DNA from 2 places in the Paenibacillus sp. FSL R5-0345 genome. Region 2 is predicted to be linked to the other one. Evidence: predicted binding sites of a transcription regulator. Region 2 holds the regulator's gene; the other holds the start of a gene.

Region 1 (15,950 bases), 320 kb from region 2:
AATCGATGCGCGGCCATCCATGAAATACCCCATAGCGATTTTCTCAGAGGTTACCTCTGCATGGAAATCAACGAGAATACATTTATGATCTCTACGAAGCTCTTCAACAATTTCTTCCCCAACACGGAAAGGACAATCAATAGCAGGTAAAAACGTCCGGCCTTGTAAATTTACTATAGCCAGTTCTTTACCATTACCTTTAACAACGGTATAACCTCTTCCCGGTGTTCCTGGCGGAAAATTAGCAGGACGAATAATCCGAGCCTCATCATCGATGAACTCAAAAATATCTTTGTTGTCCCATGTGTGATTCCCCATAGTTATTCCGTGAACGCCCCAGTTAAAAAACTCATTAGCGATCGCCTTAGTGATCCCTCTACCGGCAGCAGAATTTTCGCCATTAACAATAATGATATGTGGCTGATATTTGCTTTTTAGTGAGGGTAACATCTCACGAAGAGCCTTTCTGCCAACATTTCCAACGATATCTCCAATGAATAGTACTTTAATGATTCTCTCCTCCTAATCTTAAACGCTATATCTAATGGATAAGAGCTCATATTCAAAAGAAAAAAGGCCCCGCTTAGGGGCCAATTCTCAACAAATATAAGAAAGTATAAGTTACATCTTATCCCTTAACCTTATATTCCACCTATTTAGCGTATTCAACAGCCCGTGTCTCACGAATAACGGTAACTTTGATATGTCCTGGATAATCCAGTTCACTTTCAATCATCTTCGTAATATCGCGAGCAAGACGGAATGCCTCTGCATCGTCAATCTTCTCTGGCTGTACCATCACGCGTACCTCACGGCCCGCCTGAATAGCAAATGATTTCTCAACGCCTTCGAACGACTCTGAGATTTCTTCCAGTTTTTCTAGACGTTTAATATACGTTTCCAGTGTTTCACGGCGAGCGCCAGGTCTTGCTGCTGACAATGCATCAGCGGCACCAACCAACATAGCAATAACCGAGGTAGCTTCGCAATCTCCATGATGAGACGCGATACTGTTGATAACAACCGGATGTTCCTTATATTTCTTCGCTAGTTCAACGCCGATCTCAACATGCGATCCTTCTACTTCATGATCCAGCGCTTTGCCGATATCATGAAGCAATCCTGCACGTTTTGCAAGCACGATGTCTTCCCCAAGCTCACCGGCCATCAGTCCAGTCAAATAAGCAACCTCCATAGAGTGCTTCAATACATTTTGACCATAGCTTGTACGGAATTTCAGACGACCCAGAATCTTGATCAAGTCTGGATGCAATCCATGAACACCCACTTCGAAAGTAGCTTGTTCACCATATTCGCGAATTCTTTCGTCCACTTCTTTGCGGGATTTTTCCACCATCTCTTCAATACGAGCGGGGTGGATACGTCCATCTGCCACTAGTTTCTCAAGTGCCGTACGGGCCACTTCGCGACGGATTGGATCAAATCCCGACAAAATAACTGCTTCCGGAGTATCATCAATAATGAGGTCGATACCTGTAAGAGTTTCGAGTGCACGAATGTTACGGCCTTCACGACCGATAATCCGACCTTTCATCTCTTCGTTCGGCAGGGTAACAACTGAAACTGTTGTCTCGGCTACGTGATCAGCTGCACAGCGTTGGATAGCGAGTGTGATGATTTCGCGGGATTTCTTATCCGCTTCCTCTTTCGCCTGCTGTTCAATTTCTTTGATCATTTGAGCCGTTTCATGGCGAACTTCTTGCTCAACATTGCTAAGAATAATACTTCTTGCATCTTCGATGCTTAAATTGGAAATGCGCTCCAATTCAGTGACTTGGTTTTTGTAAATAACATCAATTTGCTGTTGGGTTTCATCAATTCGTTTCTCTTTGTTAGCTACTTGTTCTTCTTTTCTTTCAAGCGATTCCATTTTTTTATCCAGAGATTCTTCCTTTTGCAGCAAACGTCTCTCTTGCCGTTGGATTTCATTCCGACGTTCACGAGTTTCTTTCTCAGCTTCAGTACGGATTCTATGGACTTCGTCCTTAGCTTCCAATACCGTTTCTTTCTTCAGCGCCTCTGCGTCCTTCTTCGCGTTCTCCACGATGACTACGGCTTCTCTTTCTGCGCTTTGAATTTTAGCTTCTGCAAGGGATTTACGAATAAAATAACCGAATCCAAAGAATAATGCAGCTACAACGAGAACGATAATGACCCAGATCCATGCTTGCATCTGTTCACCTCCTCGTTGGTTCCTCTCCAAGGTATCCCCCTGGGAATTGTGCAGTTGTTAAACTATCCGTTCATCACCATACAAAAAACCGGTAAACAACCGATTGCCATACTGCACATGTTGCACATGCACACTGCCCGCCTTATCCGGCGATTACATTTCATATGAGTTGTACGCGAACCGTTTTAAAAAGTCCCCTTTTTGGGAAGGAAAAAGGATTCTTACTTTATGCCGATTCATGTTATATTTTATTATTTATAAAAAGACATTGTCAAGAGAGTCGATATGCGCATTAATGTCAAGAGAATCAGTGAGTCTAGTAAAATTCCTCATCTTCACCCTCATAATTGTCTTCTTCAAGTAAAGTATTGATCACTTGACGCACCATATCGCCTGAGAATCCACGCCGCATTAAGAAGGCGCCAGTCTTTCTTCTCTTATCTGCAGCTTCACCTCGGATGAGATTCCATTTCTTACGTCCGGTCTGAAGTGCACTCTCAAGTTCTTGTTCAGGGCTGATATTCTCCAAGGCTTCCGAGATTAAAGATTTGTCGATTCCTTTCTCACGTAGCTCTTGGCGAATCCACATCTTTCCTTTGCGTTGGTTCGTAATGCGTTGCTCTGCCCATTGCTTTGCATACAAAGGGTCATCAAGAAGTCTTTCCTGCTGTAGCCGTTGCACCACTTCCGCAATAATAGTCTCCCCTATTTCCTTCTGCCGTAAACGGCGAGTCATTTCCATAGCGGTTCGTGGCTTTCGTTCTAGATAACGAAGTCCTTCTACATAAGCTCGTTGTCGCTCATCAGCAACAACAATTTCCTCCAAATCGGCTTTCATAAAAGAATTCCCAGTAATCATCCGATATTTAATCATGACGTCTTCGTGTACAGTCATGTTATAAGCTCCGAAATGTATGATATAGCGGTGATCCGATTTCTTCTGACGTTCTACCTTAGTGATTTCTAAAAGTTCTCCATCAGGAAAATCTGCAAGAACTTGTAAGTCCTGCTCATCCGATTCAAAATCCATATCCAGCTGTATTACCATAGTTGCTTGTCACCTCATAGCAATAAAATATCCCCACAAAGTGTAGCTTAAATTCGATGCGTACTCAGGTACTTTGCGAGGACCCCAAATAAATATTTCTGATGCGTTAAGAAAAGACACCCTGCAACAATGAATCACAGGGCGTCCTATTCCTTAATAAATTCTATTGTTCGATTTCGAGAAGTAGCTTTTCTTCTTCCTCTTGCTCTGCAATGATTTCCGCTTCATTTGGTGCAGCAACAATAGTGGAGAGATTACTTGCTTCACGAATCTTGTTCTCAATGATGAGCGCAATATCTTGATGTTCCTTCAAGAACTGTTTGGCATTCTCACGTCCTTGGCCGAGACGCTCGCCTTCATAGGAATACCATGCACCACTCTTATTCACGATGTCCATTTCAGTACCGATGTCTACAAGACTTCCTTCTCTGGAAATCCCTTCACCATACATGATATCAACATCAGCTTGTTTAAATGGAGGTGCTACCTTATTCTTCACAATCTTGATCTTGGTGCGGTTACCTACAACGTCGTTACCCATTTTGATACTTTCCACACGACGAACATCCAACCGTACGGAAGAGTAGAATTTCAGCGCTCGTCCACCCGGAGTTGTCTCAGGGTTACCGAACATAACACCAATTTTCTCACGAAGCTGGTTAATAAAGATAGCAATTGTATTTGATTTACTAATGGCACCAGAAAGCTTCCGAAGCGCTTGAGACATCAAACGAGCCTGTAGGCCGACGTGTGAATCACCCATATCGCCTTCAATTTCCGCTTTAGGAACCAAAGCAGCTACGGAGTCAACGACAATAATGTCTACTGCGCCACTTCGTACAAGTGCTTCAGCAATCTCAAGTGCCTGTTCACCCGTATCTGGCTGAGATAGTAACAATTCATCAATGTTTACGCCCAAGTTACGTGCATACTTCGGATCGAGCGCATGCTCAGCATCGATAAATGCAGCTTGTCCTCCTTGTTTTTGCACTTCTGCAATAGCATGAAGAGCAACAGTTGTTTTACCGGAGGATTCAGGTCCGTATACTTCAATAATACGTCCCTTTGGAAGTCCGCCTATACCTAACGCAATATCAAGTGCCAAAGATCCGCTAGGTACAACTTCCACTTGCATATGAGTGGATTCTCCCAGTTTCATGATCGAACCTTTACCAAATTGTTTTTCTATTTGACGAAGCGCCATATCAAGCGCTGCACGACGATCTGACAATCAGACCACTTCCTTCACTGTTTATAATAATATAATAACGTGTTTTTGAGGTCTTGCCAAGCTTTTTTTCGAACATACATTCGTTTTTTTTGTCTCAAGCGTTAATTATCCCTTTTATTGTAAGCCTCCTTCCGGATATAGAAGTTAACTGATTTCTCTACTTCACCGGACATCAACGACTTATGATCATAACCAAAAACATTGATCAAAATCTCTGCAAATATACAAAAAACCGCAGCAAAGAAATCTCAGTGCCACGGTTCTTCCGTATGTTCCAATTATAACTGGGCTAATCTCCCATTACAAGTCTGAACCCTCAAGTGGTGTCTCCACCTTGCGTTCCTCAAGTCTACGCCATAGTCGATACAGTAGAGCTTTAACAGTACGCAGTCGTATATTCTCACGTGTCCCTTTAAGATTAAGCTCATATACCTCTGTCTTACGCCCGCGTTCAGCTAAACCAATAAATACAAGTCCGACTGGTTTACGTTCAGAATAGCCTGGTCCTGCTACGCCTGTTACAGATAAACCGAAATCACTGTCCGCAATCATTCTCACCTGATCGGCCAACACCTCGGCAACTTCACGACTTACCGCCCCTGGAGCATCAGGCCCCTCCAAATAAGCACTTGGCACATTCAGAAGTTTTTTCTTTAGATCGTTCGAATAACAGACGATTCCTCCCGCAAACATCGAAGCGCTACCTGGTATGTTGGTTATACTCTCCATCAGCAAGCCTCCGGTACAGCTCTCCGCCGCACTTAAAGTCAGACCTGCATCCGCCATCCAATCTACAATTAGCTGTTCTAGTGGTACATCAATATTCGCATATAAATGCTCTGGCAAAATCTCTTTGATCTGCTTCTCCAGAATCTCCAGCTTCTTGAAAGCTTCATGCTCGGAAGGCGCCTTTGTCGAAATACGAACGGTTACTTCTCCCTCTTTTGCATATGGAGCTATGGTTGGGTCTGTCTGGCTGTGAATCAGATCTATGAGCTTATCCTCAAGCAGTGATTCTCCGATACCTGCAAATTTTAGCATTTTAGAATAAAGTGGCATTTCTGACGTCAGAGCATGCTGCTGAAGCCAAGGTACTGCTTTATCTACGAACATTGGTTTCATCTCGCGAGGCGGACCAGGAAGCACAATATAATATTTCTTTTCATGCTCAAAAGCAATACCCACAGCAAGACCAATCTCATTTGGCAAAGGTGTGGTTCCTTCAATTATAAGTGCCTGTTTACGATTATTCTCTGTCATTACAATCTTACGATCATCAAAGAAACGTTGTACATGATCCATTGCCAAACGATCTATATGGAGTGTTCGGCCTAAAGAAGCAGCCAATGCATCTTTTGTAAGATCATCTTCTGTCGGACCAATACCACCTGTAAAAATGATAACATCAGCTCTGTTTTGAGCAATTTCAATAGCTTGCTGCAAGCGACTGCTGTTATCGCCAACTACGGTTTGAAAATATACATCAATCCCAATAGCAGCTAACTCTATAGATAGAAACTGGGCATTACTATTCACGATTTGACCGAGCAAAAGCTCCGTGCCTACTGCAATAATCTCCGCTTTCATCCCTGGCTTTCGCCTCCTAGTTATAATGTAGACACACTGCCTTTAGGGTTTAAAAAAGGTAATAGGTACTTTACCTATTACCTCTCCTATATGTAGCTACCTAAAATGCTTAAGCATTATGCAGCTGTAGCAGCTCTTTATTCTTCACAAAATAATCAATTCCAGAGTAAATAGTGATCAAAGCTGCAGCCCAAATAGCAATATCGTCTACAGGAATGCTGACGAATTGAAATGGAAAATTGTTCAACAACAGCAGTGAGATCGCTACAATTTGTACAACCGTCTTTATCTTGCCCCATTTGCTGGCGGCAACCACTTTCCCCTCTAACAATGCGATCTGGCGAAGCCCGGTTACTGCAAACTCACGACTTATGATAACAATTGCAATCCATGAATCACATCTACCCAGTTCGACAAGTGAAATCAGAACAGCGGAAACTAACAGCTTGTCCGCTAACGGATCAAGGAGCTTACCGAGGTTGGTCACCATATTATATTTCCTAGCTATGTAGCCGTCTATTCCATCTGTGCTGGCTGCAAGCAAAAAGATTACAGCGGCTACCAAATGATTAACAGATAGCTGGAAAGAGCCCCAATGTATTGGTTCTGGGTAAAAGCTAAAATCCACCAGTAAGAAAAACATCATAATCGGGATCAGGCAAATACGTGCTAGCGTGATGCGGTTGGGCAAATTCACTGAAGTTCCTCCCCTAAATCGTTCATACAAATGACCTGAGTCAGGCTCATCTATTTCTACTTAAGCAAGTATATTATAGCTATAAATAGGTGTCAAAAAAAATACAAAGCACCCCGCATCATGGTGCTGATAAGCACTGCGGGGTACAAAATTCTATTTTAAGTTGTTGAACTGCAGGTCCAGCGGCAAATCAGCTTTACGCAAAATCTGGATAATTTGCTGTAAATCATCGCGACTCTTACCGGTTACGCGGATCTGATCTCCTTGAATCTGGCTCTTCACCTTCAATTTCGAATCACGAATCAGGATGTTAATTTTTTTTGCGTTCTCCTGATCTATCCCTTGCTTAAGACCTAAGCGCTGACGAACACTTCCCAGGGAAGCAGGCTCTACTTTGCCGAAATCCAAGTTCTTCAGCGTGATACCTCTCTTCACCATCTTCGATTGTAAAATATCAATAACAGCATTTAACTTATATTCGTCCTCAGAGGCGATAATAAGTGCGTCTTTCTCAAGCTTCAGACTGCTTTTACTGTTCTTAAAGTCAAATCGGTTATCAATTTCTTTCTCTGTTTGGTGGATCGCATTAGTTAATTCCTGCATATCCATTTTAGATACGATATCAAATGAACTTTCTGAACTCATAACTCCACGTCCTTTGTACATTTTAGTCTGCTACTATTATAAAAGAATGATACCCTTAAGTCTAATTTTGGATAATATGTACCCCACCCGACACAGAAAACAGCCCCACAGAGTGGAGCTTTTCCTTCGAAATGAGTTCTGTTCAATGGTAGAAATACGTCTCCACAGGGAGTATCCCTTCGGAGACGCTCATTTCTAAGTTTTCTATCTGCTTCGGAGCGGGCTTCGAAACATATCCAGAATTCCAAGCACAATATGTGCAATACCGAAACCGAGAATTCCATAGCCCCAAGCACTTGGCGTCATATAGTATCCGATGAGACTGACAACAACCCCAAGTCCAGCTACAATCCAGCTAACGATCATAAGAATGTCACCTCACTTTGGCTAAGAACTGGAAACAATCTTATGTTCCCCACATAGCCAAAGTCTATGCATCGTATTTCTTATTGGCCTGTTTCATTAGTCTGGTCAGAAGTATCAGTGGTACCTTCATTCTGGCTCGTTTGACTTCCAGAACCATCATCCAGATTAATTAACAGACGAGATGAGGTCTTTTCATCTGTAATTACTTGTCCATTGACAGTAATCTCGGTAGCTGGTGAATATCCAGATTTAATATACATTCCTTCACTTCCAAGAACAAAGCTCATATGATCTCCTGCCGCTGTGTTACCAAATGAGAGCTTCTCACCTTTAGAGTTCTCACCTTTATACACCTCAAGCCAGCTTACTCCAGTAGCTGAAATCTCAACCTTCACTTCACTTCCAGCCGGAGCTGAAACCTTGAACTTGGTAGTTTTCCCTGACTTCCCATCCGGTGTAACTGTAATGGATTGCGGGGAAGGCGTAGGTGTTGGCGTAGGCTCTGCCGTAGGTTCAGTTGTTGCTTCTGTACCTGCTGAAGCCGTTGGCGCTACAACACCTCCTCCTGAAGCCGGTGGAGATGTCTGTGCTGTCGTAGGATCCTGCTGTTCATTCGTCAGATTCGTCTGATCAATTTGAGCGGGGTCCGGCTTGTTCAAACTGGAAGCATAAATGTAAATCACAACAATAATCAATATTGGAAATGTCCACATTAGCACTGTTGGCAGCCATTTTGCATTCCGTTCGGTTTCTGGTCTACGGCTGCGTTTTTGAATCACCGTTTCCATAGCTGTGTCTTCAGGAGGGGCAGGAACATTCCCATGCTCCTCTAGCAGCTCGTCTGGGCTCATACCTACTGCCTCTGCGTATGTTTTGATAAACGCCCTAACATAAAAACTTCCTGGAAGCACCTTATAGTCTCCAGACTCGATGGCTTCCAAATACTTTTTGCGAATTTTCGTTACTTCCTGGACATCGTCAAGACTCATCCCTTTTTGCAGACGCGCCTCTTTCAATTGCCGGCCCAGTTCCGACATACCATCACCTCCTGTAAGTTTCAATGAATCATCATTGGTGTTTTATAGATCATCACTGTAGCTCGTCGTGAACGACTCGTACAATATTTCTTCATTTGGATTATTGCGAAGCTCAATAATAATATCAAAATCATCAAAGGTGTACTCAGATTCCCGCACGAAAATATCTGGATGCTCAATCACTTTCGTACTTGGCATGCTCATAACATTTTGTAATAAATTATAATGCTTCTCATTAGAGCGGATCGTACTAACAATACCATCAATAATAAATACATTATGTGGATTCATTTCATCTTCTGCCAATTGACTTCGCACCGTCTGACGTAAAAGTGTCGAAGAGACAAAAGTCCAACGCTTCATCGCGCAGACACTGCCGGCAATAATCGATTCAGTCTTTCCTACACGGGGCATACCTCGAAGTCCTATTACCTGATTTCCATCTTTTTTAAACAGCTCCCCGAGAAAATCGACCAAAAGACCGAGCTCATCGCGGGTAAAACGAAACGTCTTTCGATCATCTGAATCCCGTTCAATATATCGCCCATGGCGCACAGCCAGCTTGTCTACGAGTCTTGGAGACCGCAGAGCTGAAACTGTAATATTATCAACTTTCTTGAGCATTTCGCCCATCAGCATTATTTTGTCGTCGTCATTAGTCTCCAGCAACATTCCGCGTGTCTTTCCTTCAACGCCATTAATCGTCAGAATGTTGACTTCTAGCATCCCTAACATTGAAGCGATATCACCAAGCAGACCGGGTCTGTTCTTGTGAATCTTGTACTCCATATACCATTGTTTATATTCCACTTGTACACCTCATAGATTCCTTTTCCCTGCACTTTGATATCCATCAAAAAAATGCCGTTCAGACAAAGCGATCTGAAACACGGGTCATGTTAATGATATATAAAATAAAAATGAAAGGCAAGGTCAGTCCTGTAATAATTGCAGAAAAGCTCCCACAAGGGGAGCTTTTCCGCAAGCTTAGGCGTGATTTTTCGCCAATTTGACCATGAGTTTAGCAATCGTCTGCTTTTCTTCATCGTTACCGACGTCCCATAGCTCTTTGATTGCACGGTTTTGAGTGTTTGCTGGATCCACTTTTTCATCGAGGAATTCCCCGATTTCAAAAGCCAGCTTTGAGATTGTGTCTTCACTCATCCCAAGTTTCTCCGCCTGTACAACTCGTTTTCCTAGAAATTTTTTCCAGGTGTCAAAATTTTTGATTACGCTATCGCCTTGTGTCATCTTAAATCCTCCTTCATATTTACGGTCAAACACCTGCATACAGGCTGTAAGCCGTCTTACGTGAGATTTAAAAACAACACTTATAATATGTCTCAGACGCTAAGTTCTTATGCTGGTGTTTTTCTCCAACATAAGCATCAAGTAATCCATCCACCGTTTGGACTAATAATCTGACCCGTGATATACCCGGACTCAGGCAAAGCCAAAAAATAAATCAGTGAGGATATTTCATTAGGAGTAGCCAAACGTCCTGCCGGAATCTCATCCTCCAACATACGGACTTCATCCTCCTGTAAATTGGATAACATGTTCGTATTAACCGCTCCTGGAGCTACCGCGTTAACCGTTACACCAGATGGAGCCAGCTCTTTAGCTAAAGCTTTTGTAAAGGCGTTCACTCCACCTTTGCTAGCCGAATAAGCTACTTCACAAGAAGCTCCAGTGATTCCCCATACGGAAGAAACGTTGATGATACGACCATAACGCTGAGACACCATGTACGGCATAAAGATCTGACTGCACATAAAGGTTCCCTTCAAGTTAATGGACATAATATCATCCCATTCTTCTTCGGTCACATCAGCTAGCATTCCGTAATGCGATTTACCGGCATTATTGACGAGGATATCCGGCTGCATCCCATTACTCTCCAGCTTTTCAGCCATACGTACAATCTGACTACGGTCCTTCATATCCGCGTTTACTGTCATTACCTTTGCTCCAAGGGCCATACAACGCCGAGCGACATCATTCGCAGCCTCATGTGAGTGCTTATAATGAATAACTATATTCATCCCGACAGAAGCAAACCGTTCCGCAATGGCGCCGCCGATCCCTCCGCTGCCCCCTGTAACGAGCACTGTCATTTCCCCTAGTGGTTTGCTGCTCTCTCCCAAAACGCTCACCTAAGGACTCACCACCAATGATACGGCAAGTTGATCCCAGTTTACATGGGCTTGCAGACGCTCATTAACTTCTGCCAAAGTAATTGATTCGTAAATAGGCAGAACTTCAAACAGGTCACCACCGCGGAACTGGTAGCGTGTAAATTCATGTGCAATATTTTCAGGGGAGTTCAACATGCGCAAATATCCGCCTATTTTCTTTTTCCGTGCCCGCTCGAAATCCTTCTCCGCAAAGCCAGTTTTTAAGATTAGATCAATTTCTTCTTTTATTCGTTTTAAAAGCAAATCCGGATCCTTCGTATCCCCACCCATTGCAGAAAAAGCATACTGCGGAGAACTATTAAATTCATGTCCAAAGCTGTCCGAGATCAGTTCCTCATCATATAGCTTTTGATACAATGCTGTGCTGCTACCAACCAACAAATCAAGCATTAGCTTGGTTATCAGATCACGTTTTAGAGAAGCTTCACCCGTTAGACCGTCTACTTTTTCCTTGAAACCAAACATGATTTTGGGCATCGATACGGCAAGCTTGCTTTCTAGACGTTTTGTAGCCACTTGTACTGGTTCATCTTCAAAAATACGCTTGATTTCACCTTGCTTGCCGTAGGTTTTACCCTTTTGGTTACTGCGAATCAAGGAGAATACTTTCTCCGGATCCACGCCTCCAACTACAAACAACAGCATATTGCTTGGATGATAAAAAGCGTTATAACAAGTGTACAGCGTTTCTTTCGTAATCGTACTAATCGATTCTATCGTACCTGCAATGTCAATCCGTACCGGATGCTTTGAATACATCGCTTCAATAAGGCCAAAATACACACGCCAGTCCGGGTTATCAGCATACATATTGATTTCTTGACCAATAATTCCCTTTTCCTTTTCTACATTTTCATCTGTAAAATAAGGTCGTTGAACAAAATCAACGAGCGTACTAAGATTGGTCTCTATATTCTCAGTTGCTGAGAAAAGATAAACTGTCTGATCAAAGCTTGTAAAGGCATTAGCCGAGGCTCCGTTTGAAGCGAAGGTAGCAAAAATATCGCCTTCTGGCTCTTCGAACATCTTGTGCTCTAAAAAGTGAGCGATACCATCAGGAACAGTGGTCTCTTCTCCGCCTGCGACATGAAAGTGGTTGTCAACAGAACCATACTTAGTAGCAAATGTAGCATAGGTTTTTTTGAATGTTGGTTTCGGCAGCACGTATACCTGAAGTCCGTTATCCATGACCTCATGATAAATGGTCTCTTGTAGTCTGTCGTAATGAATTTGTTCCATCGTTATTCCTCCTTTCCTGTCAAGAAATAAATCGTATCCAGTTGAAAGGTTACGGCGGCGGCTTTTACGTCTTCTGCGCCGATTTGTTCCACCTGCTGTAATAGCTGATCCGCTGTTCGATCTTTTCCTGACAACTGGCGGTTGAAGTCGTAAGAGATCATTTCAAAAGCTGAATCCGGGATCTCAGAAAGCTGATTGCGGATCATAGCTTTGGTCTGGCTAAGCTCCAGATCACTGATATTGCCAGCTTTCATTTCTTCCAATTGCTTCTCTATAATGTCCACGGCTTTGCCGTAATTTTGCGTTTCGATACCGGATTGAATCGTTCCAATGCCCTTATGTCCGTCGTAACGAGACGAAGCATAGTAAGCAAGACTTGCCTTCTCACGTACATTAACGAAAAGTTTAGAGTGTGGATACCCTCCTAATATACCGTTGTACATAAGCGCGGAGGCGTAGGAATCATCCTTATAAGTAATCGAGGTGCGTAGTCCCAGGTTCAGCTTGCCCTGACTGACATCCAGCTTCTCTTCTACTGTCCGTACCTCATTAACCGATACAGGGACGAACTTAGAGCTATATAAGCCCACCTCGGACTGAATCCGACCGAAATGACGCTGTACAAGTTTTTCAACTTCGTCAACTGTTGTGTCTCCCACTACATAGAGATCAAGGATGGCTTCATCCAGCCATGAATTGTAGGATTCATACAAACTTTTCGGAGTGATTCGATCCAGATCCGCTCTTTGCCCCAGAGGGTGAAGACGGTATGGCTCGTTGCGGCACATTTCCTCAATACAACGTTCAGCAGCGTAACGTATCTTGTCATTTACAATGGACTCCAGCTTTTTGCGAACGGTTTCACGCTCCGTTGCAACATACGAAGGTCGGAAGCTTCCGTCTTCAACTAAAGGACGAGTCAGTACTTCTCCTAAGAAAGCGAAGGATTGTTCAAGTAAGTTCTCCTGGTTTTGTACGAAAGAGTCGTTAATGGTATCCATACGGAACTGAACGATTTGGTAATCGCCTCTTTTATAAATATCAAACCCAAATCCAGCGCCATACAGTTCCTCCAAACGCTCGCGGAATTGCGTGGTCTCCGGGTAAGTCGCGGTACCTCTGCGAAGCACGAATGGAGCTAGTGCAGTAGAGGTCACTGTATTCTCGTCAAGAGGAATACCCGCATAAAGTGAGATCGCGTAGGTCTTGAACGCCTTGGTTGGCATAACGTGAATACGCAAGCCTCCAACGGTGCCATGCTGAAATACATTATTAGTCAAGTCCAAAACTCCTTTACGGCGTGGATAGTTGCTCATTATCATGTTTATGAATTATTAACCATTCTAAACCATTCCAAAGTAAGGAAGCAACCGGAAGCCTCTTCCCGGTTGCTCTCTGAAGTTTCTATCCTTCTTTTCTACATACAGAAAATATGCTGACCAATCGTCTTGACCTGAGGACGGGTCCAAATCCATTTAGAGGTCGCTGTTTTAGGATTGAAGTAATACAAACATCCTCCGGAAGGGTCCCAACCATTAAGCGCTTGTTGCACTGCCTTGCGTGCTTGTTCATTTGGCTCCAGATAGATTTGTCCATCGGCTACAGCTGTAAAAGCTCCCGGTTGAAAAATAACTCCCGACGGCGAATTGGGAAAACTAGGTGATTTCACACGGTTTAAAATAACCGCGGCTACAGCAACCTGACCTTCGAAAGGCTCACCTCTTGCTTCTCCATACACGGCATTGGCCATGATCTTGAGATCATTCTCCGATAAGCCCATCGTATTACCTGAAGACAATCCTGGAGAATTCGTTTTATTGGACGTATTTGTTTTATTACCAGTGTTATTCTGTGCTGTCTTATTTCCCGTTCCTGAAGAAGGTTCAGTCGGCTTCCAATTCTTCGTTGCGTTATACAACTTCAGCTTAGTTTTGGCTCCTACAATGCCGTCAGACTTCATTCCGAATTTCCATTGAAACCAGGTTACTGCATTCTTCGTTTTTGGCCCAAAATGACTGTCTATTTTTCCGGCATAATAACCTAAATGCTTTAAACGTCCCTGCAATTCATAGACATCCTGACCTGTTGAACCAAGTTTAATGGGTGTTGTACTGAAAGCCGGCAAGGCTTCTTCGTCAGGATTATTTAACTCGTGGACAAATGACGCAGCAGCACTTTGCTTGGTCTGAACAATGCCATTTCCCTTGAAAAACGTTCCTGCAAACGGCGCGGCTGCAAGTGCAAGAGTTAAAGCAGCAAATATCCACATCTTTTGTTTCTTCATAGGGTTCGCTCTACCTTTCTTTTGTAAGTTCTGCATGGATGGCTAAAGTTATTATGACGACTGTCAGTGCATCCTATGCATTACTAAAAAAGAAGAAATAGCTTTTCATTGTAATCGAGAATTATTATCAACTATAATCAAAATAAGAAAAAAAATGAGGTTGAATATGAATCGTGAATTTAAAGAACCACATTTTACTGTGGAACCACGCATTAAAAGAAATTATAGATATACGTCATACTTCTCAACATTTTAGTGATATGAATTCACAATAGTCCAAGTAACAGGTTCGCACTTTTAGGGAAAAACTCCCTGAAAATAGTGGATATTCTCTGATAATGAATGGAATCAGGGAATTCCTCCCTAAAAATAAGGCCAATTCCTTTATTTCTTACCAAACCAGATGAATTATAGGGAGCTTTTCCCTAATTGTAAGTCTGAGAACCAATAATCTCAGAATTTCAGGGAGAAATTCCCTAATTATTTTAATGAAGCTTCACTAAAGCCATTATTTAAAGTGTCATTTACACTTCTTCAGCATGAGTAAGGGGTCGACTCCAAGTAGTATGAACTACTTGGAGTCGACCCCCTTTTACTGTCTATTAAAGGCTTAAACTGACTTGTCCAGCTTAAGAACTGATCTTGTTATGCTGATACTGCTCTAGTGATACAAGCACCTCACGCGGCTTGCTGCCCTCGTAAGGCCCTATTACCCCACGAGCCTCCATAGAGTCAATCAAACGGGCTGCACGGGTGTAACCAACCCTCATCCGGCGCTGTAGTAGCGAGACTGAAGCTTGCTTCGCTTCAAGCACGATCGTTACGGCCTGCTCATATAATTCATCCTGTGGCTCCTGGTCTTCAGCAATTGTGTCATCAACCTCTGGAACAATGGACTCGTCATATTCTGCTTCACCTTGACTGCTGACATATTGAACGATTGTCTCAACCTCTTGATCGCTCATAAAGGCACCCTGCACACGAATCGGTTTAGAAGCCCCCATCGGTAAGAACAGCATGTCTCCCCGACCTAACAGCTTCTCCGCACCTGGCATATCCAGAATGGTACGCGAGTCTACATTGGACGATACACCAAAAGCGATACGAGATGGAATATTAGCTTTAATCAGACCTGTAATGACATCAACAGAAGGACGCTGAGTAGCGATGATTAGATGAATACCTGCTGCACGCGCCATCTGTGCGAGTCGACAGATAGCATCCTCTACATCGTTAGCGGCAACCATCATCAAATCCGCAAGCTCGTCCACAATAACAACAATATACGGAAGTATCGCAGCTGGATTCTCTGCCATCAGCTTATTATAACCTTCCATGTTACGCGTTCCTGATTTGGAGAAGAGTTCATACCTTTTCTCCATTTCCACAACGATCTTCTTCAAAGCTAAACTCGCCCGCTTCGG
Region 2 (15,950 bases):
CCTGTGCACGAGCAATTTCTGAAGCTTCCTCATATTTGCCTTCGACGATTAGACGTTTAAATTTACGCGAACCTAATACATTCGTACGTTCACCCACCATGTATGGTCGGTTGTCATTCTCGATATAGATAGGCTCAATACCTGAAAGTGCCGGTGGATGATTCCCTGTAAGCGGTCGTGGAGGAAATTGTGAGAGTGCCTCCGACATAGCACGGATATGTTCCGGTGTCGTTCCGCAGCAACCCCCTGCAATGTTAAGCCATCCTTTTTCTGCAAACGCAGCAATTTTACGCGCAAGAGAATCAGGAGATTCATGATAATGTCCATTCTCGTCTGGCAACCCAGCGTTCGGATAACAACTCACAGCCGCTGAAGAGATTGCAGAAAGCGAACGAATATGATCCCGCATGAACTCAGGGCCCGTCGCACAGTTCAGACCAATAGAGATAGGCTTGAGATGTTCTAAAGAAATATAGAAGGCTTCGATGTTCTGACCGGCAAGCGTGGTACCCATCGGCTCTATCGTCCCCGAAATCATTACTGGCAATTTGATGCCTGTCTTCTCAAACGCATTACGTATGCCTATACTTCCAGCCTTCACGTTCAAAGTATCCTGAGAGGTCTCTAGTAGTAACGCATCCACTTGACCATCAATCAATGCGACTGCCTGTTCCTCGTAGCTATCAACGAGCTCTTGGAAAGTGACTCCTCCTGTAACAGAGAGCGTCTTTGTTGTAGGCCCCATTGCGCCTACGACATATCGAGGACGATCAGGTGTATCATATTTATCAACGGCATTGCGAGCTAGCTTCGCTGCAACCAGATTAATTTCGCGTGCCCGTTGCGGAATATCATATTCGGCAAGTACAACAGACGTTGCACCAAAGGTATTCGTTTCTATGAGGTCAGCACCTGCTTCGAGATACTGCTCATGAATCGTCTGAATCACTTCTGGACGGGTTAATACTAGCATTTCATTACAACCGTCCAATTCTTCCCCACCAAAATCCTCACCTGTCAGAGGCACCTGTTGGATCATTGTGCCCATTGCACCGTCTAGAATTAATATTCTTTGTTGTAAGCTTTCCTCAAGTGTATATTTAGCCAACGTATAGTCCCCCCAGTAAAACATTAGAGTAAGTTTAGCAGAATAAAGGAATTTCGGAAAGCCTTCCTTTCCACTCTGCATTATCTGTAATTATAGGATATCATTACTATTCTTTTAATTATGGTTTCACAGAGAGTTCCTTATTAGGCATAGAATGCTGAGTTCTAGCAGTTACGTGTGATGTAACAATATATTGTCCTTCTTTCTCAAGTGTTCCTTCTGCTTGATAGACTCCATCACCAACTAGCTTCCCTTTAAGTTCAATTTTCTGTTCATTATCATTTTTACTCACAATTTCGAATAGAACCTCTTTCGCATCATCCACCGCCAAGTTATCTTGCGTCACCACAGCCTCAAAGGTCACCTTCTGATTTACAACAACCTCTTCAGGACTCCAATGTAACTCAACTTTGATAGGTTCCATAGACATGTCCATGTTCATGTTCATATTATGTATTCCAGAATGTTTGGTTTGGTCTGATGAACATCCTCCCAGAACTAAAAGTGTTGCACCTAATAATAAAGGAACGATTGTTCTTGAAATCTTCATATAGAGTCCTCCCAGCCGATTTGAGTACTAAGAATCTACCAATTCATGTTATACATTCTCCATCTATTATACACATTATTATTGGTTTTTCAGTATTTCATATCAATTCAGCTTAACTCTTGTGACTAAAATCATATACTAGATAATTTCATCAATTTTAAAAAGCAATATGTAGATATAAAGAAAGACAGTAAGCCTCCTAGTAACCCAGGAACCTACTGCCTTCTTAAGGCTCAATGATTCAAAGCCTCTTACTCTACTTTATAAAGATTGGACTAATGAAAGAAGCTCTCCAAGATGTTTGATTTCATAATCCGGCTGAATTTCCGGATCCGGCTGTTTGCCTTTTCTATTAATCCAAACCGTAGTCAAACCTGTTGCCAACCCACCACGAATATCCGTTGTAAGCTTATCACCGACCATAACCCCTTGCTCAGGTGCAATATCTAGAAGCTCTAGAGCATGCAGAAAAATATCCTTATCCGGCTTTCCTTTGCCGAAGCTTCCGGAAATTACGATATGATCAAAGAAAGGAACGATTTCAGGTACACCATCTAGTTTCTCTTGTTGCAATGCAGGGCATCCGTTAGTCAAAAGCAATAACTTCACTTTTCCCTTCAGTTCTTCGAGCACCTGAATTGTTTCTTCATAGATGTAAGGCCGATTTCTACGCTCTGCTGCAAATTTGGCTGCTAATGTCTCAGCAAGAACTTCGTCCTCTACACCAAGTGCTGCAAGACCACGACGCCACGCCTCTTTACGGTAGCCCGGTGCAAGCTGCTCCAATTGACGGAATTCCGGTTGTTCACCTGCAGTAAAGTTCCCCCAAAGTGCTTCAAACGGATTAATCCCAATCATTTTTGTAAATGGGTTCGTTTCGTATGATTCATATAGTGCTATGGCTTCTTTACGCACCGCAAGTTCCAGTTCTTGTGGATCAATCGTATCCCCAGCGGCTTCACATGCAGAACGAAATGCTTCATTGACGCTCCGATCATCCCAGAGCAGTGTATCATCAAGGTCAAATAGTACAGCGGAAATTGGCATTACAGGTCTCCCTCTCCCATGGCTGGTTAATTTCTATTCGTGAACTACTTCAATTTGGTGAGCTTTTGCGAATGCTTCCAGTCGAGTCCCCATCGCAGTTGTATCATAACGATTCATAAGTCTGGTAAAAATCCATTTCGTGCGTTTGCCTTTATGCTTAATAACAACAGCTCCACGCGAAAGGATAATTTTCTCAATATCAGAAGCTGGTAAATAGCGTTCGCGATTGAATTTTATAGTGGATAGTCTAGCATTCTCCACCTTCAAATACGGACGTCGGAAAAACAGAAGTGCTGCTAGTAAGTAGTACAAAACGACTCCTAGCCAATTCATCAGCATACCATTGCCTTTGGCCTGATCTACCGAACCAATCATCCAAAACATAGTACCAAGCACTAATAACACTACTGGAAATGCAATGTTACGGCCTTTAAAGGTTTCACTGTTCTTGCCAGGAGATTTGGATTTTGATGCGTAAATCGTTTCCTTCCCCTGTTTCTTTCTTTGCTTGTTAATTTGCTGTGTGTTACGTTGAACCATTCTTTCCCAAGAACGGGCCATATGCGTTCCCCCTAGTCATCCAGTAGTATCTATGAAAAGGAACAGGGTGTTAATGCTTAAGCCCCTTGTTACCTTGTTCATGCTCATCATTATCGACCAATTCAATCGTATTCAATTGTGCTCGGAAGTTATTGCGAATATTCCCCAAATAGATTTCACGAAGCTTGGCGCGTTCCGCCGTTTCCTCTTGATTAAGGCCTACGCTCTTCTGTTTGCGTGCCAATTCGTTAATACGCGCGACCAACTCATCAATGTTCAAAACTTTCCCTCCCCATATAAATTAATTCTAACTCTGCCATGAGAAAAAGAGCTTGTCAAGGTTTACTCCCTGCAAGCTCTTTATGTCCTTCTATTATGTTCTTAGAATATTAATAAATAGGTAAACTGAGAATATCTCCAGCATTAATCTGACTGCCTTTAATGCCATTGGATTTTTTAATTCCTTCTATATATACAGCCGTCTTCATATCCGATGGTTTATTCTCAAGAGCAATACTCCAAAGTGTATCTCCGCGTTCAACCACTACGCGCTTCTCATCCTTCATTAAAGTAGTAGATCCTGCAAATACATTACCTACTACTGTGAGTCCTGATAGTACGAGCACAATGATCAATGTAAGTTTAATAACAAAATCTCTCCGGAACAAACGCATCAATCCTTCAAGCAAAAGCGCTGTAATCTCTTTAATCTGAGCTGAATAACGGGTAACAGGATTATGTCCTAAAGATTCAACCACGGGGGCTTTATCGTAGATGCTACGGTATGTACTGTATTTTAACATGAATATCATCCTCCAAACACTTGTTCTTACTTTTGAAATTATAATAACACGAACATGTGTTTTGTTCAATACTATTTCAGAACAATTGTTCTCTTTTTTTTGAAAAGAGTAAATCACCCTATCATCTATAAAAAGAATCCAGCTGATCATTGTTTTAAAGTTCGCTTTATCAATACGAGACTACCATTTATTAACTCTTTCGAATTAATATTTATAATAGTTAGAACTTATGTTTGTGCGAACGGTAGTTCTATGTTATAATTTTCCCAAACATTACTATATGGGGTTGATTCCAATGTCAAAGATTTCAAGTCGCCAGCTGGCGATCCTGGAATTTATACGTAGCGAAGTCCGCAGCAAGGGTTATCCTCCTTCCGTTCGGGAGATTGGAGAAGCTGTTGGTCTTGCTTCCAGCTCCACAGTTCACGGTCATTTGGATCGGCTAGAGAAGAAGGGACTTATCCGTCGAGATCCAACGAAGCCACGTGCAATAGAATTGCTTGGCCAAGAGGATTCCGAGAATGTCCATCAATTCGCACAAACCGTCGCACGCATTCCTGTCGTAGGTAAGGTTACCGCCGGGGTTCCTATCACTGCTACTGAGAATATTGAAGACTACTTCCCGCTTCCAACTCACTATGTAGGAGATAACAAAGTATTTATGTTATCGGTTCAAGGTGACAGCATGGTCGAAGCTGGGATAATGAATGGTGACTATGTTATTGTCCGTCAACAACAGACAGCTGATAACGGAGATATCGTTGTAGCTATGACCGAAGAAGATGAAGCAACCGTTAAGACCTTTTATAAAGAACGTGATCATATACGTCTTCAGCCGGAGAATCCGGCGTACGAGCCTCTTCGCCTTAATCGCGTGACCATTCTCGGCAGAGTTATCGGATTATTTCGAGATATCCACTAAGTATGCACTCCTACCAAGCCAAAACGGATACCGTCCATTAAAGGATGGTATCCGTTTCTACGAGAAGCATAATGATACTGTTTACTGTAATATCAAAAGCTGTTCCACAAATGTGGAACAGCTTTTTTTTATTTTCTAACTCAAATTATCCATACTAGAACACGCGTTCGCATACGCTAAAATGGCCATTTTCTATTAATAACCGTTTAGGCTTTCTGCTCATATCCTATTAGAAAGGAGTGTTGCGCAATGCCAAATTACCGAATTATTGTAGATCTGACCCAGCGTATGCTGTATCTTCTTGATAACAACATTGTGATCAGAGGTTTCCCCGTCGGAATCGGTAAAATGTTAACCCAATCACCCTTGGGTGACTTCACTATTATTAACAAAGAACCCGATCCAGGTGGTCCATTTGGGGTCTTTTGGATGGGTCTATCTAAGCCTCACTATGGAATACATGGAAATAATGATCCCTCCTCGATAGGTCACGAAGTTTCCCACGGTTGTATTCGGATGTACAATGCGGATGTGCTAGCACTAGCTGCGATTGTTCCGATTGGAACACAAGTAACGATCAGGAATTAAATCTATCCATAAATAAACACACCTCACTCATGGTTCAATGAATGGGGTGTGTTTGTATTTAAGAATTTTTTTGGGCGTAATAGGAATTATGTGGTTATATGTCGAATAATGTTAACAGGATTTCAAATAGAAAGGAAGTGTCTGGTTTTGAACAACTCCAAAATAAGAACCCTCGTCGATTTTAAAGTCGATGCACTTGTTAAACTCTCAGGATTATTGTTAAATAACGATCAAGCTAGTGGAAAAAAAGTAAATCTACTCACCTCATTTGGCAGTATTCAAGGGACGATCTCCCCTTCCGCCTCCAATAAAGAGGATGTTTTTGACTTAAAATCTCTAATGGATGATGTCATTGTAGATGAATACATATCTTATTTAGGTGCGGAACATCCCGATAAAAATTTCAGCTATAACTTTGTAGTCCTCAATGATGTTTCTGTAAGACCCTATGCTAACTATGAATCATCGATCGAATACAAGCAGCTAATTGTGTATACCGATCAAATTACGGCTTTCAATTTCTTATAATTTTGACCTATTTACATTAATAACTCTCATCTAAGCACTCAGTAACTGCCCAAGCATGCATTAAAGGCGGATCTCTGGGTGCTTTTTTTGCTAATGCTGTAATTGTTCCTATTTTTCAACGAATTTCACTTTTAGCAGATACTAGTCGAGAAGATTTAGGCATATCTTTCATTAAGTAATAAATCTTGCTCTGCTGAGATAACTAGGAGGTGTGATTCCATGCTGATTTTCTTGATGTACATATTCGGTATTATAGGAGTTGTCTTAATTCTTAGTGCCGGTTTTCTAGAATTGAAAAAGCTATCTACTTCTTCAGATCTTTCAAAGCTGTTAAACGCAATCTCATCCTTTAACATCATATTCACCAAAACGTTCATTCCACCCAATCAATCTCACTTGATCGCCCTTAACGAATCCTATAAGAAAATAGCCATAGGCAGTAGCGATCCGAAAACACGTAAAAAAGCTATAGCAAAACTGTATTCCTTCGATAATGTAATGGGATCAGAGATTGTTGTTAACGCGCTAACCCATTCAAAAGTATCCAAAAGTCAACAAAGCAGCAAATCAACCGCTTCAAGTGCGAATATTAATGTGCTTAATAGCGCTGACGAAGAGGCTAGTGTTATTGAGGAACTTACACTTAAAATATATATGAACAGCAGTGAAATGCCTGTGTATAGTATCTCCTTCTTGCCAGGCTTATTGCCCATTAAACAATCCGACAATCAGTATAAAGAAGCTTACTCCCAAGTACAGCAATTGCATGCATTTTTCAGGACAATCGTATCCGAATAATTATCTGATTTTTTCCGCAATAAGATGTGTGAAAATCGCTATGTCTTTATATGGTGATTCACTGCCTAATTTAAGCTCCAGCTCCACCATGTGTTTATTCCAATCTTCATTCATTTTCACTTCATTGTCTGCTATGTAACCATAGATATTATGAATTCCGTAAGTCCATCTAACCTCGTATCCGCAATTCTCAAGCCATTCCGCCAATTGATCATTCGTATAGATCGTAATTTCTGTTTGAATAATGCCACTATATTCTCGCATATTCCCAATGCTATCTAGAGCTCCCTTAGGATCTTTATTCATAATGGCTTTCTTCATCACCTTGGCCACAGGATTATGAGTGATCAGAGAGAGCATTCCATTTGCAGATTGTTTTTTACTAATGTCCATTAACATTTCTTTGGGATATTCAAGATATTCAAGCACGTTGTGGCAAAATATCCAGTCATAACGCTCCGCCAACACATCTGAATTCTGTAGCGTAGTTACGCTATAAGAAATGCTGAGACCTTCTTTCATCGCAGACTCTTGAGCCTTCGCTATCATCTCCGTCGTCGGATCTATTCCGGTTACTGTGTACCCCTTTCTGGCAAATTCATGACAAGTTATCCCAAACCCACAGCCGATATCTAAAATCGATGGCTTCTTTTCTAAAAGGATGTGATTTTCAATTTGATGCCAGGCGGTCAGGTAGAACAATCTCCCCCAAGGCATTTGGATATAATTCGAATAGGAACGCATCGATTGTGCAAAAGCTTCAGTTGTTGGTAACATTACTCCACTACCTCTTTCCTCTCAATTAATATCTCTATTTCCAACAGATGAAATCTACAAGCTCACAAGCTACAAAAAAACGGTCCTCTTTGAGGCCGTTTTACTGTTTTTAAAAACCATCAACGTATTTCTATTTCTACATCAACAGAACATCTATCTTTTTATTAGAATTGCACGCTAAACCCATTAAACCGATGAATCCCCGTACCATGTGCGACAAGTCCCTGTTCACGCAAAGCACGAACCGCCTGCTTTACTTCATGCAAAATAGATGGATCTAAACCTAACGTATTATGAGAGCCGAATACTTGGGTCACCTTTGCAATGTGTGCAATCTTTTCTAAAGAAGCCACTAAATCTTCCGGACTAGTCGAAGGATAAAATGCATAAACAGGTGTAACATCATACAATAAATCCCCTGTAAACAGATACCCTTTGGCATGATCAAAGACGCTTATATGGCCTGGTGAATGACCCGGTGTGTGGTAAATTTCTAATTTACGCCCTCCTATGTCAAGCACATCCCCCTCTTGCAATAGAGCTGTCGGTTTACCTTGAAATGGCGTGTATGTACTAGGATCAAAGGATTCAGGTGGAGTTAGCGTAAGGTCTCTGCTCATATCTTTTCTGATCTGGGCAAGGGACAAGCCTTGTATTCCATTCATCAGCCAATCCTCATCCTCTTTATGAACATAGATCGTATCGAATTGTCCATGACTGCCTATATGATCTGCATGCACATGTGTGGTGATAACAGCAATAGGTAAATCCGTTAACTGATCTGTGATTCTTTTTATATTATCGATGCCTAATCCTGTATCAATCAATACAGCTTGTTCTTTTCCTAACAGCAAAAACGAATGCACCTTTTCCCAATGACCATATTCACTTATCGCATACGTTGTCGGGTCAATTTCCGTAACTGTGAACCATCGATCTTCCATCAAGAGCGATCCTCCATTCCGTTCCATTTCTCTCGGACCTGTTCTTCACCTTTATAATAGTCCGCCTGCTCATCCGCTTGATAGATCTCTTGATATGGGAGAATGTTAATTTTACCTGAGTCAGGATATTCGCAAACATCTATGCCCTGATTTGTTCGAAGATCAAGATACCTGCAGGGTGCTTCCGTATGATTATAAAGTTGATGCGCACCTTCCGGTCCCATTTCAAAAAAAATCACATCGCCTTCACTAACCTCAGTAAAACCCTCTGGAGTTCTTAACATTGCTTTTCCTGCTAAGATCACAAATATCTCTTCAGCATTTCTATGAAAATGATAAGGAAAGGAATATTTATCTGGATCTAGCGATCTAATGTCGAAAACAAGATGTTTAGAATTAGCAACCTCAGCTAGCCTCTCACTTGTATGCCAAGCAAACTCAGGGATCGGAGATAACTTTTGTTTAAAAGAAACTGTATTTTCATTAAAAATCTTCGCCATTATTAAGCCCCCTTATCCTCAAAAACTGTGCATACCATATCATTTGATTGGAAATTTAAGCAACAATGATTAATCAGGATTCTAAGAAGTCAGGATTTTTATGTCTTTTACAACCAAATAAATAACATTTTGATTCAACATATGCCGTAAAATTCATACTAGGACGATAATTTAAATGTAGGATATTATCATAGCCTCTAAGATAATCCCGTTTATCAGCCTCCAGTTCCAACTTATATCTTTCGCGATCTTCTGGAGTAAAATCTTCATCTTCATCCGTTATGCAACTAATTAATTCTTCATTAATCTTAACCAAGGCATTGTTCAGAATGTCCTTAGCCTTATCCAAAAATCCACATTGAACGTTGGCATACAAATAGCGAAGCACCCAGTCCGGACTGACCCATAATTTAGTTCCCACATAAGCATTGACCACGTTAGTATACTGATCCAGCTCAAAATAAATGTCTGCTAACCCTTCCTTATCTATCTCTGAATTCTTATCATCCATAGACCTCACAAGCTCTTCAATAGCCTCTTTTGGGTAAGAACCTGTCTTAATTTTACATACAGCATAATAATACAATGCCCAGTAGCTGTAGCATTCATTTTTAACCTGATGAGCCTTCCAATAGTACTCTGAAGCTTCTTCCAGTTGTCCCAATTGAAATAAAGATGCTGCGAGATTATATTGATTTAGAAAGGTTGGTTTAACACTAAAAGATCGTTCTAACGCTGATTTCGCTTCATTCCATCTCTCTTTTGCAAAATAAAATTGACCAAGCATTGCACTGGGAACTTCTGACTTTGGATTCAGCAGCATTATTCTTTCTAATAATAGAATCGCATCTTCTTCACGATTGATCCATCCACCACTCTCGATCTCCGGCTCTCCTTCATGAAAATAAAAGTAAGCCAAATTAGATAATGACTGTTCAGAAGGGTTTATTTCAGCATTCCTCTTGAAGAGTTTAAAAGCTTCTAAATAATCATTAACTTCCATACTAGCTATCGCCAGTTGATTGGCTATTAATGGATTCGTTGAATCTTGTTTATACGCAAATTTTAAATCATTAAGTTCATTTGTATAATCAGTCATTCTTATTCCTTTCTAAAGTTCCAACATAAATTCCATAAATTAAAATAATGCAGAGCTCTATTTAAATGAAAATTAGTTCCGTATCAACCCTACCTATGAGAATGTCGTATTTACTACTTAGTCTATCATTATTATATGTAATTTTGGGAGAATAATCAGTTTTTTGGAAATTATCCAGTAGTTAATCTACCGAAACAGGTTTACCAAACATAAAAAACCCTCAACACCAAAGGTGTCAAGGGTTTGACGGATATAGTAAAGAGTTATGTATTGCCTTGGAATGTTCCAGAGAATAATTCCAACACCTACAATTATGTTATTCTTCGAGAGTAACTGTAGATAAACTATTTATTTACGAACGACGGTAAAGCCCTTATCCTCAAGCAGTTCAATGATTCCATACTCACCCAGATAATGGAGAGCACCAACGACAATGAAATACTCTCCTTCCTTATTGCTATTTAAGTAACCTTCAATCTTTTCAGCCATACCTATATTACGATCAGTCAGCATCACTTTTCCGTATTCTGGATCACTAAATAGGCTGTTAGTTATTTTGAGCAGCGTTTGTTCATCGCCTTTCTTCCACATCTCTATCAATTCGTCTGTTGGATCATTGATGACGCCAGAATTATAATCGTCTAGCGTAGTATTGAGACTCTTCTCCTGCCGCTCCTTAGAGAAGCCAGCTAAGGTCCCCATCTGGGATTCCTGAGTTTCTAGTCCTATTACCGGGATCTTGCGTTCAAGGGCTTTCTGAAGAAAATACAGATCAATTCCTTCTTCTAGGTTGTAGTCTGCCTTCAATGCCATAACTGAAATATTTCCTTCCACCTGCCAAGGCTTAAACGCATCATACGCGTTGGCCTTCAAACCGTTCTTCATCAAAAACTCTTTTACTTTCGCATACGTTTCCTTGGATACATGATCTTTTAGTGTAGTGCCATCCTTATACATCATCATATCCACAATCCTCTTCTGCTGCTCTTCATCAGGGGCTTTGGTAAAATCAATTTCAAGACCCAAATAATCCGCTTCTGCAAAAACTTTCTCATATTTCGAATGCAGGGGGTAGAAGTTATCATCCGTAAGATGTATTGATCCTACGAGGTAAACCGTCGTTCCGTTATTCTTCACTTCCCACATGAAACCACGAGCGCCATCAATTGTTACGTCTTTCATAGTAGGCGAATTTGATGCATTCTCGATCTCTTGATTATTTACCTTCGAGGCCGCTTGCTGTGGAGACTTCATAGAGCAGGCCCCTGATACGAGGATACATACGGAAAGAATGAGCCATAAGACCGATCTTCTCCATTTTTTCATATCGAATATCTCCTTCCAATGATTCACATCAAATCGATCAGATGTGATAACCGCTAATCTCCAAAATGCCGCCTTACTCTAGTGAATATCTAAGCTCCATTCCGTTGTGAATATATTTCTACTTACTTCGGACAGACCAAGCGGTACTACCCCAGTTGCGAGAACATTGTTTAATCTGCTGTCGTTTATCTTTTTTGTTCTTTGTCTGCTCTATATTTTTGATACTCTTCTATGTATGTTCTTTATGATGATTTCTTAATAATTAATTCATTGCACGCACTAAACACAGTCGTTTCCTAACTTTACTTTTATAACCATCCTCTTACTATTACTGGATACGATTAATTATGCATTATGGTTCCATTATTTTTATTCTTAATACTTTTTCAAATTGATGATGGTAGAATCGTCCAATATCCTTGCCTTGGGCTATGGAGCAAAAGTGAGAATGAGAATCCGGGTTAATTCAGGTATGCTGCGGAGTCCGGTGTTTTCAGAGATTATCGTATAAGAAAAACAGACCCGTCAAGCAATAGCTTGGCGGGTCATTTTATGTATGCTCTAATTCAAAGTATTTCCTGACAAGTTAGAGTATGGTCACTTTATGGACGCACATAATCCTCCACAAAACCTCCTAACCTTGCCACATAAAAAAACCCTCAACGCCACATTAGCGTCAAGGGTTTAACAGTCCTAGTAAAGAGTCATGTATTGCGCTCTTTCCCACTCGTGCACTTGCGTACGGTAGATATCCCATTCGATTTCTTTCAGCTCGTAGAAGTGAGCCAGAGCATGTTCACCGAGAGCTTCGGTAATAACATGACTGCGGATCATTTCGCTAAGTGCTTCTTTCAAATCGGATGGCAAGCTTGGAATACCTTCTTCAATACGCTCTTCTTCAGACATCACATAGATGTTACGGTCAATTGGAGCTGGAAGATCAAGCTTACGTTTAATTCCGTCAAGACCTGCTTTCAACATAACAGCAAGTGCGAGGTATGGGTTAGCTGCTGGGTCCGGGTTACGAACTTCAACACGTGTGCTAAGGCCTCTAGAAGCCGGGATACGAATCATCGGGCTACGGTTACTTGCAGACCAAGCTACGTAGCAAGGAGCTTCATAACCAGGAACAAGACGTTTGTATGAGTTCACTGTTGGGTTAGTAATCGCTGCAAAAGCACGAGCGTGCTTTAAAATACCTGCCATGTAGTAACGAGCAGTTTTGCTCAGACCCAACTTGTCGCTTTCATCGTAGAACATGTTTTCTTTGCCTTTGAACAAGGATTGGTGAGCGTGCATACCAGATCCGTTGATACCGAACAATGGTTTAGGCATAAAGGTTGCATGCAAGCCGTGTTGACGGGCTACCGTCTTCACAACCAGCTTGAAGGTTTGAATTTGGTCAGCAGCAGTAATCGCATCTGCATATTTAAAGTCAATCTCATGCTGACCGGATGCTACTTCATGGTGAGAAGCTTCGATTTCAAAGCCCATTTCTTCAAGGGTCAATACGATTTCACGACGACAGTTTTCTCCTAGATCTGTTGGCGCTAAGTCGAAATAACCACCTTGGTCATTCAATTCCGTAGTTGGATTGCCTCTTTCGTCTGTCTTGAACAGGAAGAATTCAGGTTCAGGTCCAACGTTCATAGCTGTGAAACCCATTTCTTCTGCTTCCTTCAGACAACGCTTGAGGATACCACGTGGGTCTCCAGCAAAAGGTGTTCCATCCGGCATGTAAACATCACAAATCAGACGTGCTACACGACTATCTGTCACCCAAGGGAAGATAACCCATGTATCAAGGTCAGGGAAGAGATACATATCGGATTCTTCAATCCGTACGTAACCTTCGATGGAAGAACCATCAAACATCATCTTGTTATCAAGTGCTTTTTCCAATTGGCTAACTGGAATTTCAACATTCTTGATAGTACCTAATAGATCCGTAAATTGCAGACGAATAAAACGAACATTCTCTTCCTTGGCAATGCGTAAAATATCCTCTTTAGAAAAGCTCATGTGATCCTCTCCCTTTCAAACTTCTATATATTATTATTTATTAAAAAACCGGGATAACTCACCTTGAATCAAAGACACTTGTCCCGGTCTTTTACCGGAAACTAGTTCTTGCTTCAGCATTCGGTGTAACTGGGAATCGGATAGCTCTCTACGTCTAACCTCTGTATCAGGAGTAATAACAGTTGCTTCCTCGGATTCCTTAGAGACAGGATTCATCACTTGCTTAATGCCAGCAATATTAACACCCTTCTCTATCAGAGCTTTAATTTCTAATAGGCGCTCAACATCATTAAAAGAGAACAACCGCTGATTCCCCGACGTGCGTGCTGGTACGATCAGACTGTGCTGCTCATAATAACGAATTTGTCTTGCAGACAGATCAGTCAGCTTCATTACAATTCCAATAGGAAATAGTGCCATATTTCTGCGGATTTCATCACCCATGACTCATCCAACCTTCCAATGATCTTTTTCTGATCTCATTGTACATTTCCTAATACAGCGTGTCAATGGTGTGTGAGATATTCTTACAGCAATTTTCTATCACGCATACTTTGGAGCGCCATCAAAACGCCATATTTCACATGTGAATAAGTTAATCCACCTTGCATGTACCCAATAAAAGGAGCACGTATAGGTGCATCTGCAGATAACTCCAAGCTTCCACCCTGAATAAACGTACCTGCCGCCATAATAACAGGATGTTCATAACCTGGCATATCCCAAGGCTCTGGTACCACATGGCTGTCTACAGCCGCAGCGCGCTGAATGCCCTGAACAAAGGCAATTAAGTGTTCTGGACCATCAAAGGAAACCGCCTGAATTAAATCTGTCCGAGGCTCATTCCACGCTGGCTTCGTCTCAAACCCGCAGCGCTGAAATACTGATGCAGCAAAAATGCTCCCTTTTAGTGCTTGCCCTACAGTGTGCGGAGCCATAAACAATCCTTGGTAAAGGCCACGAGTTGTTCCTAACATAGCCCCTACCTCACCACCGATACCAGGAGCGGTTAGTCGATAAGCCGCCAATTCCACAAGATCCTGTCGACCACAGATATAACCGCCGGTCTCAGCAATACCGCCACCTGGGTTCTTAATTAACGAACCTGCTACCAGATCTACACCAACCTGTGGTGGCTCAAGCTCTTCGGTAAACTCACCATAGCAATTGTCTACAAATACAATAACTTCCGGTTTCATCAACTTTATCTTCGAAGTCATCTCACCAATTTCAGCTACTGTGAAAGAAGCACGCCAATCATACCCTCGTGACCTTTGGATTCCAATCACTTTAGTATTTTCGTTAATAGAGAGAGCTACCTCATCCCAATCAATCTTTCCTTCTGCCGTCAGAGCAACCTCTCGATAAGTGATCCCAAAATCAGCGAGAGAGCCTGTCCCATCGCCGGCATGTCCAATTACCTTATGTAGGGTATCATACGGACGTCCTGTGATATACAGCAGCTCATCTCCTGGGCGTAACACACCAAATAGAGCTGTTGATATCGTATGTGTTCCTGAAGCGAAATGTGGGCGTACCAAAGCAGATTCCGCACCAAAAACGTCAGCATAGACAAGATCCAACACTTCACGGCCACGGTCATTATACGCATACCCCGTTGAACCGGCAAAGTGAAAATCACTGACTTGATGACGCTGGAACGCTTCTATAACCTTCCACTGATTCTTATCTACAATACGATCAAGGGCTTTGACAGCGCCTTCTATTTCAACTTCTGCGGCCTCTGCCGCGCTCAAAATATCCTCTGCAAAAACTACCATTCGTTCTTATTCGCTCCTTACATTTACTTGCCATCATAATGACAGAAAGCGGCAGTTAACTGACGCTTTCTAGATTAGCTATTATTTTATACCTATATACGCAGCATTTCCACTTTAGGAATAACTGACAAGATTACTGCAGGTCCACAAAATCAGCAAGCATATAACCCCATTTGTCATAATCCTCTTTGTTGAGACGAACGTTATAGAGCACATCGTTCTCGTCATAAGTCGTTTCCAGAACTTCACCCACCCTATAGAGCAAGGAAGAAATGTCACCTCGGTCTCCGGGAATACGGAAGTTGAGTGTGTCGCCAGCCAGTTCATCGGCGATCATTTCGGTAATCCGAGTTAAATCTTCAGGATTAAATGCACTGATCTTCAAGTACCCTGTACCTGTTGGCAACATTTCCAGTTGTTCAGGCTGACACAGATCGATTTTATTAAAAAGTACGATTTGAGGAGTACTAGCTGCACCTAAGTCCTGCAAAATGGTTTGAACAACCTCCATCTGCTCCTCACGCATTGGTGAAGAGGCATCCACCACATGCAGCACCAAATTGGCCTCATTGACTTCCTCCAGCGTTGCACGGAAAGAAGCGACTAGATCATGCGGA

What was found. The regulator LexA, encoded in region 2, represses DNA repair genes until DNA is damaged. The targets are predictions, from matches to a motif close to CGAACATATGTTCG.
Region 1: a site for LexA is predicted at 4,543-4,556, ahead of recA (recombinase RecA). Genes of this name have one in related genera too.

Annotation. Positions count from the first base shown of each region.
Region 1 is NZ_CP009281.1:4,069,295-4,085,244, forward strand. It holds gene R50345_RS17970 (TIGR00282 family metallophosphoesterase) at 1-510, opposite strand, end outside; gene rny (ribonuclease Y) at 653-2,194, opposite strand; gene R50345_RS17980 (regulatory protein RecX) at 2,511-3,242, opposite strand; gene recA (recombinase RecA) at 3,406-4,473, opposite strand; gene R50345_RS17990 (competence/damage-inducible protein A) at 4,774-6,060, opposite strand; gene pgsA (CDP-diacylglycerol--glycerol-3-phosphate 3-phosphatidyltransferase) at 6,170-6,757, opposite strand; gene R50345_RS18000 (YajQ family cyclic di-GMP-binding protein) at 6,911-7,402, opposite strand; gene R50345_RS31705 (hypothetical protein) at 7,607-7,768, opposite strand; gene R50345_RS18005 (helix-turn-helix domain-containing protein) at 7,849-8,805, opposite strand; gene R50345_RS18010 (DUF3388 domain-containing protein) at 8,848-9,615, opposite strand; gene R50345_RS18015 (DUF3243 domain-containing protein) at 9,793-10,056, opposite strand; gene ymfI (elongation factor P 5-aminopentanone reductase) at 10,194-10,922, opposite strand; gene yfmH (EF-P 5-aminopentanol modification-associated protein YfmH) at 10,962-12,242, opposite strand; gene yfmF (EF-P 5-aminopentanol modification-associated protein YfmF) at 12,245-13,522, opposite strand; gene sleB (spore cortex-lytic enzyme) at 13,660-14,526, opposite strand; gene R50345_RS18040 (FtsK/SpoIIIE family DNA translocase) at 15,156-15,950, opposite strand, start outside.
Region 2 is NZ_CP009281.1:3,744,328-3,760,277, forward strand. It holds gene metH (methionine synthase) at 1-1,048, opposite strand, end outside; gene R50345_RS16580 (FixH family protein) at 1,227-1,658, opposite strand; gene R50345_RS16585 (HAD family hydrolase) at 1,920-2,705, opposite strand; gene R50345_RS16590 (hypothetical protein) at 2,739-3,266, opposite strand; gene R50345_RS16595 (DUF896 domain-containing protein) at 3,316-3,525, opposite strand; gene R50345_RS16600 (LysM peptidoglycan-binding domain-containing protein) at 3,635-4,048, opposite strand; gene lexA (transcriptional repressor LexA) at 4,344-4,970, shown strand; gene R50345_RS16610 (L,D-transpeptidase) at 5,220-5,558, shown strand; gene R50345_RS16615 (hypothetical protein) at 5,706-6,086, shown strand; gene R50345_RS16620 (hypothetical protein) at 6,306-6,884, shown strand; gene R50345_RS16625 (methyltransferase domain-containing protein) at 6,885-7,661, opposite strand; gene R50345_RS16630 (MBL fold metallo-hydrolase) at 7,826-8,605, opposite strand; gene R50345_RS16635 (cupin domain-containing protein) at 8,605-9,105, opposite strand; gene R50345_RS16640 (CDC27 family protein) at 9,179-10,204, opposite strand; gene R50345_RS16645 (TraB/GumN family protein) at 10,553-11,530, opposite strand; gene glnA (type I glutamate--ammonia ligase) at 12,224-13,552, opposite strand; gene R50345_RS16655 (MerR family transcriptional regulator) at 13,586-13,996, opposite strand; gene R50345_RS16660 (methionine gamma-lyase family protein) at 14,080-15,333, opposite strand; gene hflX (GTPase HflX) at 15,467-15,950, opposite strand, start outside.